3 regions of the Spirillospora sp. NPDC048824 genome follow, and region 3 is predicted to be linked to each of the others. Evidence: predicted binding sites of a transcription regulator. Region 3 holds the regulator's gene; each other region holds the start of a gene.

Region 1 (3,274 bases), on a different contig from region 3:
ACGCGCCGCCCTTCTTCGTCATCCACGGAAGCCGCGACTCGCTCATCCCCGCGGCGGAGGCACGCCGGTTCGTCGAACGGCTCCGGGACGTCTCCGACGCCCCCGTCATCTACGCGGAGATGAAGGGCGCCCAGCACGCGTTCGACGTCTTCCCCTCCTACCGGACGGCCCGCGTCATCGAAGGCGTCGAGCGGTACCTGACCGGGTTGCACCGGCAGTACCTCCAGGGCTCCGCCCCGGCCGTCCCCGCCGAGGTCATGGGGGACGGCACCGTCGGATAGCGTGGACGGGTGCGGCTCACAGTCTTCTGGGATCGGATGAACCAGCAGTTCGGCGAAAGCTACGCCCAGAGCGTGGCCAAGGACTACGTCTTGGCCGAACTCAGCGGCCGCACCATCGAGCAGGCCTTCGCCGACGGCGAACCCGCCAAGAAGGTCTGGAAGGCCGTCGTCGCCACCTTCGACGTCCCGTCGAGGCTTCAGTAGGTCATCCGCCGGATCTCGGCGTGCGTCCGCCACCGAACTCGATCCGGCCGGCCCGTCAGTCCGGAACGGGCAGATGCGCGTAGAGGTCCATCGCGTCCACGGACGACGGAAGATCGCTGACCTGGCCGTCGCCGACCTCCACCACGCGCCACGCGCCGTCCGTGCGGCGCGCCAGATCGGTCGTGATGAACCTGCAGCCCAACGCGCGCACCGCCGGAGCCACCGCGTCCAGATCGGGATCGGGATCCACACCCGGGCTGTCAGGGTGCGGCCCCACCAGCGCCGGCTCGCCGTCCACCCACCACACGCGCGCCTCGCCGTCGCCGTCGTACTGCTCGAACTCGCGCACGACGAGACCGCCCGCCAGATGGTCGTCGCGCAGCGCGACCATCTTCGAGGCGACGTCATGAAGCCGCGAGAGGTTCTTCACGTCGGGGACGAAGCACGCCTCCTCCCACTCGTGCTTGCACGACTTCACATAGTCCTTCACCACGCCCGGCCCGCCGCGCAGCGGCCGGACCAGCTCCCCCAGCTCGCTGAGGTCACCGGGATCCTGTCCCGCGCCCAGGGGCCGCCACACACTGTGCGGAGTCAACCCGGCGAACGTGTCGTGCCAGCCCGGCAGTTCATGCGCGCGCCTGTAGTCGTCCGGATGCGTGAGCAGCACCGTGCCCCGCCCCTTCAGGACGGCGGAGACCGCGGCGTACTCGTCCCCGGTGAGCATCCAGCCGCGATACCAGACCGGACCCAGATCGGAGGGCACCGCCCGGACCGCGTCGTCCACGTCGCCGCGCTGCAACGCGTCATGGTCGATCAAGGCGATCTCGCCGTAGTGGTCCCGCACCGCCGCGGCCTCACGGGAGAAGTGCGGGTCAACGCGCCGAGGGTGGAGCGGATCGACGCAGAAGAGAACGGTCAGCGTCATGATTGGAACCCTCCGTGGACGGCGCCAGCGTACGGGGTCGAGACCATGGCGCGCACGGAGATTCCCACCCGAATCACCGAACCGGACGATGATCGAACTAATGTTCGGTACGCTTGTGCGGGACACGGCGTCGTCCACAATCGCGCCCGGGTCTCGCAAAGTGTCGGAGGCCCGCCGTAACGTCGCCCTCGACATCGCAGGCAGCGGCCGAGAGCCGACAGTCACGACGAGAAGGACATCTCACATGGCAGCGAACGACCGGGAGAAGGCTCTCGACACCGCACTCGCCCAGATCGAGCGGCAGTTCGGCAAGGGGTCGGTCATGCGGATGGGCGAGGAGGCCCGCGCGCCCGTCGAGGTGATCCCCACCGGCGCGATCTCCCTCGACATCGCGCTCGGCATCGGCGGCCTGCCCCGCGGCCGCGTCGTCGAGGTGTACGGCCCCGAGGGCTCCGGCAAGACCTCCATCGCGCTGCACGCGGTGGCCAGCGTCCAGAAGAAGGGCGGCATCGCCGCGTTCGTCGACGCCGAGCACGCCCTCGACCCCGAGTACGCCGGCAAGCTCGGCGTCGACATCGACGCCCTGCTGGTCTCCCAGCCCGACACCGGCGAGCAGGCGCTGGAGATCACCGACATGCTGATCCGCTCCGGCGCGATCGACATCGTCGTCATCGACTCCGTCGCCGCGCTCGTCCCGCGCGCCGAGATCGAGGGCGAGATGGGCGACAGCCACGTCGGCCTCCAGGCCCGCCTCATGTCCCAGGCGCTGCGCAAGCTCACCGGCGCGATCAACCAGACCAAGACCACGGTCATCTTCATCAACCAGCTCCGCGAGAAGGTCGGCGTCATGTTCGGCTCGCCGGAGACCACCACCGGCGGGAAGGCGCTGAAGTTCTACGCCTCCGTCCGCCTGGACGTCCGCCGCATCGAGACCCTCAAGGACGGCACCGAGGCCGTCGGCAACCGCGTCCGCGTCAAGGTCGTCAAGAACAAGATGGCCCCGCCGTTCCGCGTCGCCGACTTCGACCTCCTCTACGGCCTGGGCATCAGCCGCGAGGGCGGCCTGATCGACCTCGGCGTGGAGCACGGCTTCGTCCGCAAGTCCGGTGCCTGGTACACCTGCGAGGGCGACCAGCTCGGCCAGGGCAAGGAGAACGCCCGCAACTTCCTCAAGGCCAACCCCGACATGGCCGACGGCATCGAGAAGAAGATCAAGGAGAAGCTCGGCATCGGCCCGAAGGTCGACCAGGAGGCCGAGCCCGCCGCCGCCCCGGACGCCGCGCCCGCCCCCCTGGAGGCGGCCCCCAAGCCCCCCGGGAGGAAGGCGGCCAAGGCCAAGGCGGGTGAATCCTGACGGAGAATCCCCAGATAAGGGTGACTCTTGACGGAGACTGAGCGATGATCTCGTATGCAGGGCGGCGGCGCCCTACCCCGCACCGCATGATCGGTGCGCGGACCTTCCCCGATGGCGCCGCCGCTCCCACGGCCGATGCCGCCGGCTGAGCGCGGCGACGGCCCTCTCCGAGAACCCGGAGATGCGGACACGCGGGGCGGGCGAGGATCGAATCCCGAGGGGGCCGCACGCGAGGTCTGCCTGCGCATGCTGGCCGCGTCACCACGGACCCGGGCACAGCTCGCGGACGCCCTGCGGCGCAAGAACATCCCCGATGACGTGGCCGAACGGGTCCTCGGCCGTTTCACCGACGTGGGCCTCATCGACGACGAGGCGTTCGCGCAGGCATGGGTCCAGTCCCGCCACGCCGGCCGCGGCCTCGCCAAACGCGCCCTCGCCCAGGAACTCCGCCGCCGCGGCGTCGCGAACGAGACCGTCAACGACGCCGTCGAGTCGCTGGACCCCGCCCAG
Region 2 (3,274 bases), on a different contig from region 3:
ACGATCTCGCCGCCGTGCTCACCGGCGCGGGGGCCGATGTCGACGATCCAGTCGGCGGCGGCGATGGTGTCCTCGTCGTGCTCGACGACGATCAGGGTGTTGCCCATGTCGCGCAGCCGGAGCAGCGTCTCCAGCAGCCGGTGGTTGTCGCGCTGGTGCAGGCCGATCGACGGCTCGTCCAGCACGTACAGGACGCCGACCAGCCCGGAGCCGATCTGCGTCGCCAGCCGGATGCGCTGCGCCTCCCCGCCGGCGAGGGTCGCCGACCCCCGGTCGAGGGTCAGGTAGTCGAGGCCGACGTCCAGCAGGAATCCGAGCCGGGCGTTGATCTCCTTGAGGACGCGTTCGGCGATGTGCGTCTCGCGGTCGCTCAGCTCCATCGCCAGCAGGAACTTCGCGGCCTCGCCGATCGGCATCGCGGCGACCTCGGCGATCGACATCCCGCCCATGGTGACGGCGAGCACGACCGGCTTGAGCCGCGCGCCGTCGCACGTCGGGCACGGGATCTCCCGCATGTAGCCCTCGAACTTCTCCCTGCTGGTATCGCTCTCGGACTCGGCGTGCCGCCGCTGGATGTAGGGGATCACGCCTTCGTAGGCGGTGTAGTACGACCTCGTCCGGCCGTAACGGTTCTTGTAGCGCACGTGAACCTGGGTCTCGTGCCCGTTCAGGATCGCCTTGCGCGCTTTGGCGGGCAGCTTCTCCCACGGCGTGTTGAGGTCGAAGCCCATCGCGTCGCCGAGCGCGGACAGCAGGCGCAGGAAGTAGTCGCTCACGTGCCCGTTCGACCACGGCTGGATCGCGCCCTCGCCGAGCGTCAGCTCCTCGTCGGGGACGATGAGCTCCGGGTCGACCTCCATGCGCGTCCCGAGACCGGTGCAGTCGGGGCACGCGCCGTAGGGCGAGTTGAACGAGAACGACCGCGGCTCCAGCTCCTCGAACGACAGGTCGTCGTAGGGGCAGTACAGATGCTCGGAGTACATCCGCGTGCGGTTCTCGTCGCCTTCCGGCATGTCGACGAAGTCGAGGACGATCGTGCCGCCCGCGAGGCCCAGCGCCGTCTCCACCGAGTCGGCGAGCCGCTGGCGCGCGGTGTCCTTCACCGAGAGCCGGTCGACCACGATCGCGATGTCGTGCTTCTCCTGCTTCTTCAGCTTGGGCGGCTCGTCCAGCCGGATCGTCCGCCCGTCCACGATCGCCCGCGAGTACCCCTTGGACTGCAGCTCGCGGAAGAGCTCCAGATACTCGCCCTTGCGGCCGCGGATCACCGGTGCGAGCACCTGGAACCGGGTGCCCGGCTCCAGCTCCAGCACCCGGTCGACGATCTGCTGCGGCGCCTGCCGGCTGATCGGCCGGCCGCACTCGGGGCAGTGCGGATGCCCGATCCGCGCGTACAGCAGCCGCAGGTAGTCGTACACCTCGGTGATCGTCCCGACCGTCGACCGAGGGTTCTTGCTGGTCGACTTCTGGTCGATCGACACCGCCGGGGACAGGCCCTCGATGAAGTCGACGTCGGGCTTGTCCATCTGCCCGAGGAACTGGCGCGCGTAGGCCGACAGCGACTCGACGTACCGGCGCTGCCCCTCCGCGAAGATCGTGTCGAACGCCAGGCTGGACTTCCCGGAACCCGACAGACCGGTGAACACGATCATGGAGTCCCGAGGGAGGTCGAGCGAGACGTCCTTCAGGTTGTGCTCGCGTGCTCCACGCACGATGAGTCGGTCATGCACGGTGTTCTTCCGGTTCCTCTTCTGGGCGCGACCGCCGGGAGAGACAGGTCGGTCTCAAGGCTAGCCAGGGGGTGCGACAGAATCCCCCGAGTCCATCAACGGCGGCGGCCGCCGCCGCATTTCATGACCCTCCCCGGAGGGCCCGGACGGCACTACCGCACCGTACACGTGTTCGAACGCCCCCCGCCACCAGAACACCCCTCGGCGGCGCCGATCGGGAATGGGGCGCCGGCCCGGGTCACTCGTCGTCCAGGGCGTGGGAGAGGTAGCGGTCGGCGGAGCGGCGGACGGCGTTCTTGCCGTCGGTGTAGACGATCTTCTTCCACCATGCGCCGTAGACGCGGTCGAACTCGTAGGGCTCCAGCAGGCGCAGGGCGCGGCGGACCGTGCGGGGGCGTTCCGGGATGAAGTTCGGATAGCTGTACATGAAGCTGACCCAGTCGCGGTCGTTGACGACCTGCAGGATGTCGCCGGAGAACACGGCGCGGGCGTCCCGCCAGTGCAGGACCTGGCCGCCGTCGAAGTGCACGCCCGCGTTGACGAGCGTGAGGCCGTCGGCCAGTTCGTGGGTGTCGCCGGACCAGAAGACCACCGCGTCGTCCGGGCGGGCCACCCAGCGGCGGTCGGCCTCGTGGATGAGGACGGGGGCGCCGAACGCGTGCGCCCACTCGATCATGGTGCCGTAGTAGTGCGGGTGGCTGATCGCGATCGCGGAGATGCCGCCCAGGTCGTCCACCTGGCGGACCAGGTCGTCGTCGATGTGGGTGATCATGTCCCAGAGGACGTTGCCGGACGGGGCGCGCAGCAGCAGGGCGCGCTGGCCGATGGCGATGGCCGGCTCGGTGCCGATGCCGATGACGCCGGGGCCCTCCTCGGCGATCCGGCACCGGTGATCGGTGCGCAGTTCCTCCAGGGTCGTCCATCTCTGACCGTCCCAGCCGACGTACTGGCGCTCGTCCTCGCAGATCGGGCAGTCGGGGCGGGGCCCGGCGTACTGGACGCCGCAGGTCACGCAGATCGGAAGTTCCATGATCGCCATTGTGTGGCATGGGGAGGGGCCGTGCGAAAGGATGGAGGCACTTTTGGTCTAGGAGGCGCGCAATGGACTGGCGAGAAGTGATCGATGAGCTTGATTCCGGCGTGGAGAGCATCGTCCGGACATTGTCGAAACTCGGCGACGAGGATCTGCGCGCGGCGTCGGCGCTGCCCGGGTGGAGTCGCGGGCATGTGGCCACCCATATTGCCCGTAATGCCGACTCCCTGTGGAATCTGCTCGAATGGGCGCGGACGGGCGTGGAAATCCCGCAGTACCCCAGCCTGGACGCCCGCAACGCCGCGCTGGAAGAGGGCGCCGGACGCAGCCGGGACGAGCTGGTCGAGGACGTCCGCGCGACGGGCGCGCGGTTCGCCGAGCAGGCGAGGACGCTGCCCGAAGAGGCCTGGAACGCTCCCGTGAAGGCGATGGGGGGCTGGTCCCACCCGGCCTGGTACACCGTTCACCGCCGCTGGAACGAGGTGGAGGCGCATCACGTCGACCTCGCGGC
Region 3 (3,274 bases):
GTTTCCGGAACCCGCCCCTACCGGGACGGGCCGGGCTCCCCCGAGGAACCGGCCTTCCGCAGTGTCTCGATCTCCTTGGCGAAGTCGTCCAGCGACTCGAAGCTCCGGTAGACCGAGGCGAATCGCAGATAGGCGACCTCATCGAGTTCGCCGAGCGGCCCCAGGATCGCGAGGCCGATCTCGTGCGAGGGGATTTCGGCGGAGCCGGAGGATCTGATCTCCTCTTCGACCCGCTGTCCCAGCTGTGCGAGCGCATCCTCGTCGACCGGACGGCCCTGGCAGGCCCTGCGCACACCGGCGATGATCTTTTCCCGCGAGAACGGCTCGGTGACCCCGCTGCGCTTGGCCACCATCACGAGCACATTCTCCTGCGTCGTGAATCGCTTGCCGCATTCCGCGCACGACCGGCGACGCCGAATGGCGCCGCCGTCGTCGGTGGAGCGGCTGTCGATCACTTTGGTGTCAGGGTTGCGGCAGAACGGGCAGTGCACGTCCAATCCCTCCCCTGACAGAAACGCATCACACCTCCGAGTAACGCCACATATAGGTGAAGTACATCGGTGTGACTACTAGATGTTGTGGTCAACCGTACGGCTCACCGCAGGCGTTCGCAACCTGATCCGCTGCCTCACGCGCCACATCCGGCGCGTCCCCCCAGGTCACGTGAGCCCTCCCGGATTTCCTCCCGGGCGTGTCGTCACAGACCGTCTCCGGCGGCACACTCCGCCGCGGCAGACCCCCTGGTGAGCCCGTGTTCGGCCCCGGAGATCAGCGGGCGGGGAGGCGGATCTCCTGGCCCGGCCGGACGGTGGGATCGCCGCCCAGGCCGTTGAGGTCGATGATGCGCTGGACGACGACGCGGGGGTCGGTGCCCCGGTCGGCGTCGGAGGCGATGCCCCAGAGGGTGTCGCCGGGTTCGACGACGACGGTCTCGGCGGCGGTCTCGGCGGCGGTGGTCGGGCCGCGATGGCTTTCGCGGCCGCCGGCCAGTGCGCCGGTGCCGACGGTGAGCCAGAGGATGACGAGCGTGACGGCGGCGGCGAACAGGACCAGGACGGCGCGACCGCGGCGGGTTAGGCGGATCGGAACCCGGTCACTGTGGGGTGAACCCGACATCTCTCCCCTCCTCGACGTCGAATGCATTTTCGATCGAACGCCTGTACGATGTTCTACAGGGGGCGCCGACAAAAAGCGAGCACATCTTCGAACAATTGTTTGATCATCGGGCCGGGACGCGATAGCGTTCCATGACAAGGAGTGACGGATCGAGGCGCCCGGGAGGCGACGAGCGATGAGCAAGGTCCGGGAGCTGCCCGACGGGCCCATGGACGAGACGGGCCTGACGCAACGGCAGCGCATGGTGCTGGAGGTGATCCGCGACTCGGTGCAGCGCCGGGGGTACCCGCCTTCGATGCGCGAGATCGGCGAGGCCGTGGGTCTGACCAGCACCTCCAGCGTGTCGCACCAGCTCCGGGCGCTTCAGCGCAAGGGTTTCCTGCGCCGCGACCCCAACCGGCCGCGGGCCGTGGAGGTCCGCGTGCCGGGTTCGACGCCGGTGCGGACGGACGAGGAGGCCTACGAGGCCGCCGGGGGCCAGCAGACCTCGGTGCGGCCCGCGCCCGCGTACGTGCCGCTGGTGGGGCGGATCGCCGCCGGTGGGCCGATCCTGGCCGAGGAGGCCGTGGAGGACGTGTTCACCCTCCCCAAGCAGCTGGTCGGCGAGGGCACCCACTTCCTGCTGAAGGTCAGCGGTGACTCGATGATCGACGCCGCGATCGCGGACGGTGACTGGGTGGTCGTCCGGCAGCAGCCGGTGGCCGAGCAGGGCGACATCGTGGCCGCCATGATCGACGGCGAGGCGACGGTGAAGACCTTCAAGCGCCGGGACGGCCACATCTGGCTGATGCCGCAGAACCCCGCCTACGAGCCGATCCCCGGCGACGAGGCCTCGGTGCTGGGACGTGTCGTGGCGGTCCTCCGCAAGATGTGAGACCGCACGATGTGAGACGCACGCCGAGACGGCCGCCGGAAGGACCCGGCGGCCGTCTTCGCGTGCCGTGCCCGGTCAGCGCTTCGGGACGATGTTGACGATCTTGGGGGCGCGGACGATGATCTTGGCGATCTCGGCGCCGCCCAGGGCGTCCCGAACCCTGGTGGAGTCCAGGGCCAGCCGCTCCAGTTCCTCGTCGGCGATGCCGGGGGCGACCTCCAGCCGGTCGCGGACCTTGCCGGCGACCTGGACGACGCAGGTGACCGTCTCCTCCACCAGCAGCGCGGGGTCGGCGGACGGCCAGCCCGCGCGGATGACCGGGGCGGTGCGTCCCAGCAGCTCCCATGCCTCGTCGGCGGTGTAGGGGGCGAACAGCGACAGCAGCGTCGCGATGGTCTCGGCGGCCTCGCGGACGGCGGGGTCGGACGCGCCGGGGCCCGAGTCGATGGCCTTGCGGGTCGCGGTGACCAGTTCCATGATCCGGGCGATCGCGACGTTGAACCGCTGCGTCTCGACCAGGGTGGTGGCCTCGTCGATGGTGCGGGCGGTGACGCGGCGCAGGGCCGTGTCGCCGGACGCGACGTCGGCGCCGGGCGGGGAGGCGACCTCGGTGGCGATGCGGTGGACGCGGGACAGGAACTTGGACATGCCGTGCGGTGACACGTCCGCCCAGTCGATGTCGTCCTCGGGCGGGCCGGAGAACAGGATGGCCAGCCGGACGACGTCCACGCCGAACTCGCCGATCTGCTCACCCAGGTCGACGCCGTTGCCCAGCGTCTTGGACATCGCCTTGCCCTGGTTGATCACCTGGCCCTGGTTCAGCAGCCGGCGGAACGGCTCGGTGAAGTCGATCATGCCCATGTCGTACAGGACCTTGGTGAAGAACCGGCTGTACAGCAGGTGCAGGATGGCGTGCTCGACACCGCCGGTGTACTGGTCGACGGGCATCCACTTGCGGACCTGCTCGACGTCGAACGGGCCGTTCTCGTAGCCGGGCGAGCAGTAGCGGAAGTAGTACCAGGACGAGTCGACGAACGTGTCCATGGTGTCGGTGTCGCGTTTGGCGGGGCCGGCGCACTTGGGGCATTCGACGTTGACCCAGTCGGACGCGGCGGCCAGCGGTGAGGTGCCCTTGGGCGCCAGGTCGGCGCCGCGCAGGCCTTCGGGCAGCGTCACGGGCAGCTGCTCGTCCGGGACGGGGACCTCGCCGCACGACTCGCAGTGCACGATCGGGATGGGGCAGCCCCAGAACCGCTGCCGGGACACCAGCCAGTCGCGCAGCCG

The links. Region 3 encodes LexA, which represses DNA repair genes until DNA is damaged. Its sites were predicted from a motif close to TCGAACANNTGTTCGA; they were not measured.
Region 1: the regulator LexA is predicted to act here: its motif matches at 1,503-1,518, upstream of recA (recombinase RecA).
Region 2: the regulator LexA is predicted to act here: its motif matches at 1,891-1,906, upstream of uvrA (excinuclease ABC subunit UvrA).

The regions. Positions count from the first base shown of each region.
Region 1 is NZ_JBICUS010000004.1:316,722-319,995, forward strand. It holds gene ACGFIS_RS10555 (alpha/beta hydrolase fold domain-containing protein) at 1-281, shown strand, start outside; gene ACGFIS_RS10560 (DUF3046 domain-containing protein) at 291-485, shown strand; gene ACGFIS_RS10565 (ATP-grasp domain-containing protein) at 541-1,410, opposite strand; gene recA (recombinase RecA) at 1,655-2,764, shown strand; gene ACGFIS_RS10575 (regulatory protein RecX) at 2,900-3,274, shown strand, end outside.
Region 2 is NZ_JBICUS010000015.1:38,396-41,669, reverse strand. It holds gene uvrA (excinuclease ABC subunit UvrA) at 1-1,730, opposite strand, end outside; gene ACGFIS_RS27005 (MBL fold metallo-hydrolase) at 1,969-2,760, opposite strand; gene ACGFIS_RS27000 (maleylpyruvate isomerase family mycothiol-dependent enzyme) at 2,832-3,274, shown strand, end outside.
Region 3 is NZ_JBICUS010000008.1:373,339-376,612, forward strand. It holds gene nrdR (transcriptional regulator NrdR) at 18-491, opposite strand; gene ACGFIS_RS19035 (LysM peptidoglycan-binding domain-containing protein) at 769-1,116, opposite strand; gene lexA (transcriptional repressor LexA) at 1,292-1,990, shown strand; gene leuS (leucine--tRNA ligase) at 2,066-3,274, opposite strand, start outside.